2 regions of the Clostridium omnivorum genome follow, and region 1 is predicted to be linked to the other one. Evidence: a T-box and tRNA genes for the amino acid it is inferred to sense, from the RefSeq annotation. Region 1 holds a T-box; the other holds one or more tRNA genes.

Region 1 (2,471 bases):
TTAAGAAAGAGCATAATATAAATATAGCTCCTAGAGCTGATGATATGGTTGAAGTAAAAGATGTTATTATTGCTATCGGTGGAGCTGATGAATTAAGTAAATTTGAAAACTTGATATCAAGATAAAGGGTGAATATATTGGATACAATTCAAAGTAAAGACAATTCGCTAATAAAAGAAGCGAAAAAACTTAAAGAAAAGAGGTATAGGCTTGAAAATTCTGAGTTTATTGCTGAGGGATTTAGGTTTGTAGTTGAAGCATTGCAGTCAGACTTTGAAGTTAAAGCCGTATTTATTTCTGAGAAAGAAAAGGAAAGATGGGAAAAATATAAGGTTGCTTCATATACTCAAAAGGAAACAAGGGTATATTGGGTTACTGATCAGATTTTAAAAATATTGAGCAGCACGGAAAATCCTCAGGGAATAGCAGCTGTTGTAAAGATTAAAAAAAATCACATAGTCAATAGTGAAGGATTTTACATACTTGTTGATAAGATACAAGATCCTGGAAATCTGGGGACCATTATTAGGACTGCAGATGCGGCAGGAGCTCTGGGTGTAATTGCTACAAAAGGAACAGCGGACGTATATAATGAGAAAACCTTAAGGTCTACAATGGGCTCTATATTTCATATTCCTATAATTGAGAGTATAGATATGAGCACAGTGAAAGAATTAAAGGATAAGGGATTCAAACTTATAGTCAGCACACTTGAGGAATCAGAAAATTTTTATAATGTTAAATTTACAGATAGATTTATTTTAACTGTTGGTAACGAAGGAAATGGTATAAGTGATGAACTGATGGCTTTAGGAGATATAAGGGTTAAGATACCTATGCCTGGAAATGCAGAATCCCTAAATGCCGGTGTGGCAGCATCAATTATGATGTTCGAAGCTGTAAGACAAAGATTGACAACTTCGAGCAAGTAAACTATAATATAGGCTATAAAACTTTATAAACTTAAACTATGAAAGAGAGAGTAGATATTAAAAAACTTCCAGGGAGAAAAGGTCATGGACTGAAAGCCTTTTTAAGTATTTTTGTATTGAAGTTCACTCTGGAGTTCTAATTGTGAAGATAGTAGCAGTTAGCGGGTAGAACCGATAGTTTCAACTAAGAGGACACTTGTTGTCAATTAGGGTGGTACCGCGGATACAATCCGTCCCTTTTAGGGACGGATTTTTTGTCGTTTAAATTTATATTAAAGAGAGGAGAAAATTAAATGAAGGAAAAGTTAGAAATAATAAAAAGTAGTGCCTTAGAAGAGCTTAAATCTGTGCTTACTAAAACAGAAATAGAAAATATTAGGGTTAAGTATCTGGGTAAAAAGGGTGAATTAACACAAATCCTAAGAGGTATGGGGGCATTATCAGCAGAGGAAAGGCCAATAGTTGGTAAGATTGCTAATGATGTTAGAATAGCTTTAGAGAATCATATAGATGAAGCTGCAGAAGCAATAAAGAAAAAGGAAAAAGAAATGAAGCTGCAGAGTGAAATTATTGATATTTCTATGCCAGGTAAAAAGCAGGTTATTGGAAAGAGACACCCTATTGATTTATGCTTAGAAGAAATCAAGGATATTTTTATATCCATGGGGTTCGCAATAGTTGAAGGACCAGAAGTAGAACTTGATTATTATAATTTTGAAGCACTTAATATACCTAAAAATCATCCTGCTAGAGGAGAACAGGATACTTTCTATATAAATGACAATGTAGTTTTAAGGACTCAAACTTCACCTCTTCAAATAAGAACTATGGAAAAGGAAAAACCACCAATAAGAATTTTAGGACCTGGTAAGGTTTATAGGTCTGATGCAGTTGACGCAACACATTCACCAATATTCTACCAAATAGAAGGGCTGGTAGTTGACAAGGGTATAACTTTTTCAGATTTAAAGGGTACTCTTGATCTTTTTGCTAGAAAGATGTTTGGAGAAAAAGTTCAAACTAAATTTAGACCACACCATTTTCCTTTCACTGAGCCATCTTGTGAAATGGATGCTACTTGCTTCGTATGCAATGGTGAGGGTTGTAAAGTTTGTAAAGGAAGTGGATGGATTGAACTTCTTGGTGGAGGAATGGTTCATCCTCAGGTTCTTAGAAATTGTGGTATAGATCCTGAAGTTTATAGTGGCTTTGCATTTGGATTTGGCCTGGATAGAATAGTAATGTTAAAGTATGGAATTGACGATATAAGACTTTTATATGAAAGTGATATGAGATTTTTGAATCAATTTTAGAAATTTAAGTTTTAATTTAAACTAATATGTAGGAGGAATAAAAATGAAGGTTCCAGTAAAATGGCTTAAAGATTATGTTAATATTGATATAGCACCTAAGGAATTAGGAGACAAATTGACCTTGTCAGGTTCTAAAGTAGAAGAAGTTATTACCTCGGGAGATGAAATTCAAAATGTAGTAACAGGAAAACTAATGAAAATTGAACCCCATCCAGATGCTGAGAAA
Region 2 (2,471 bases), 2.1 Mb from region 1:
GTCACTCTACCTTCTGTGTCTGTTGTAATTACTCCATCAGTTATACTAGATAAAGTTGTTTGAAGCCAATCATGCTGTCTTCTCAACCTTTTATTTATTCTATCAATTCTCTTTTTTAGGTACTTATTCTGTATAAATAATAATAGTACTATTAAGGCAAATATGCACAGCGTTAAAATAGAGCCCTTCATAAATTGCCTATGTGTCTCAAGCATATTATTATCTAATGGTCCTTTTAAATCGCTTTTTATATTTGGAAGTACATTTAAAAAAAGTGCTGCTAGCTTATCCTTCATAGTTGATCCCCCAAAAAACTTACTGTAGTAAATTGCTAAAACTAATTAAATTTATAATTCGCCAAAAACTCCTCTTTTCCTTCACATTTCCCCATTATATACATTTAAATGTTTGTGAAGTTTATACATTCTAGCATTTCGCCAGCTATTAAGAACCAATTCTACTATTTTTTTATAACCATTCAAGCTATAATAGTATTATAATTAACATTAAGGATTGAATTAGCAGCTAGTAAATTTAGCTCTATATTTTCACTTGCTATCAATTGATAAGGAGGAATGTATATGGAAAACATGGAAGTTAAAGAAGGAAGTTTAGCTCCAGATTTTACTCTGCCTGGTTCCGATGATAAGGAACATAAGTTGAGTGACTACAGAGGAAAAAAAGTAATACTATACTTTTATCCTAAGGATAATACACCTGGATGTACTAATGAAGCAATTGCATTCAAAGAAAATCTTTCTAAAATAGAAGATTTAAACGGCGTGGTTCTAGGAATAAGTAGAGATTCTATCGATTCTCACAAAAAATTTATTAATAAACATAATCTTAATTTCCTATTACTTTCTGATGCTGAAGAAGTTGTTTGCAGACTCTATGATGTTATAAAAGAGAAGAATATGTATGGTAAAAAAGTAATGGGAGTTGAAAGAAGCACTTTTATTATTAATGCAGATGGAATAATCGAAAAGATATATAGAAAAGTAAAAGTTAATGGTCATGTTGAAAGCATAACTTGTTCTATTGAATAGTCATAACAATAAAAAAACCTTAAGCATTTAGCTTAAGGTTTTTTTGGTGGCCAATCCAGGAATCGAACCAGGGACACGAGGATTTTCAGTCCTCTGCTCTACCGACTGAGCTAACTGGCCATATATATAACCTGGCAGCGTCCTACTCTTCCACAGGGCCTCCCCTGCAGTACCATCGGCGCTAAGAAGCTTAACCTTCGTGTTCGGAATGGGAACGGGTGTTACCTTCTTGCCATTACCACCAGATACATGATTAGTCAAAATCTTCGATTTTGCTAACTAATCAGTACTCCTCAACTCTGTTGAGTGAGTTTCCTTTAAGAGAATGCTATTCTCTCAAGACTGAACAGATTAAGAATATTTGGTCAAGCCCTCGACCTATTAGTATCAGTCAGCTAAACACATTACTGCGCTTACACCCCTGACCTATCAACCTTGTGTTCTTCAAGGGGTCTTACTAGCTTACGCTATGGGAAATCTTATCTTGAGGTGGGCTTCACGCTTAGATGCTTTCAGCGTTTATCCCGTCCCGACATAGCTACCCAGCCGTGCTCCTGGCGGAACAACTGGTACACCAGAGGTCAGTCCATCCCGGTCCTCTCGTACTAAGGACAGCTCCTCTCAAATTTCCTACGCCCGCGACGGATAGGGACCGAACTGTCTCACGACGTTCTGAACCCAGCTCGCGTGCCGCTTTAATGGGCGAACAGCCCAACCCTTGGGACCTACTTCAGCCCCAGGATGCGACGAGCCGACATCGAGGTGCCAAACCTCCCCGTCGATGTGGACTCTTGGGGGAGATCAGCCTGTTATCCCCGAGGTAGCTTTTATCCGTTGAGCGATGGCCCTCCCACGAGGTACCACCGGATCACTAAGCCCGACTTTCGTCCCTGCTCCACTTGTGGGTGTCGCAGTCAGGCTCCCTTCTGCCTTTGCACTCTACGAGCAATTTCCAACTGCTCTGAGGGAACCTTTGGACGCCTCCGTTACATTTTAGGAGGCGACCGCCCCAGTCAAACTGCCCACCTAACAATGTCCCACGACCAGTTTCATGGACTGTGGTTAGAACTTCAGTACTGTCAGGGTGGTATCCCAAGGGTGACTCCATAGGAGCTGACGCCCCTACTTCTCAGTCTCCCACCTATCCTGTACAGACAATACCGAAATTCAATGCTAAGCTACAGTAAAGCTCTACGGGGTCTTTCCGTCCAATCGCGGGTAGCGAGCATCTTCACTCGCAATACAATTTCGCCGGATTTGTTGTTGAGACAGTGCCCAAGTCATTACGCCATTCGTGCGGGTCAGAACTTACCTGACAAGGAATTTCGCTACCTTAGGACCGTTATAGTTACGGCCGCCGTTTACTGGGGCTTAAGTTCATAGCTTCGCTTGCGCTAACTAGTCCCCTTAACCTTCCAGCAC

The links. The T-box of region 1 lies ahead of pheS (phenylalanine--tRNA ligase subunit alpha). A T-box ahead of a tRNA ligase gene usually reads a tRNA of that ligase, here a tRNA-Phe.
Region 2: it has a tRNA-Phe gene. The T-box ahead of pheS (phenylalanine--tRNA ligase subunit alpha) is inferred to sense a tRNA for this amino acid. The anticodon was not compared.

Annotation. Positions count from the first base shown of each region.
Region 1 is NZ_BRXR01000001.1:128,556-131,026, reverse strand. It holds gene bsdE14_RS00610 (potassium channel family protein) at 1-125, shown strand, start outside; gene bsdE14_RS00605 (TrmH family RNA methyltransferase) at 138-932, shown strand; T-box leader at 962-1,173, shown strand; gene pheS (phenylalanine--tRNA ligase subunit alpha) at 1,226-2,245, shown strand; gene pheT (phenylalanine--tRNA ligase subunit beta) at 2,289-2,471, shown strand, end outside.
Region 2 is NZ_BRXR01000001.1:2,246,551-2,249,021, reverse strand. It holds gene bsdE14_RS10740 (sensor domain-containing protein) at 1-296, opposite strand, end outside; gene bcp (thioredoxin-dependent thiol peroxidase) at 591-1,049, shown strand; tRNA gene bsdE14_RS10730 (tRNA-Phe) at 1,094-1,169, opposite strand; rRNA gene rrf (5S ribosomal RNA) at 1,179-1,295, opposite strand; rRNA gene bsdE14_RS10720 (23S ribosomal RNA) at 1,411-2,471, opposite strand, start outside.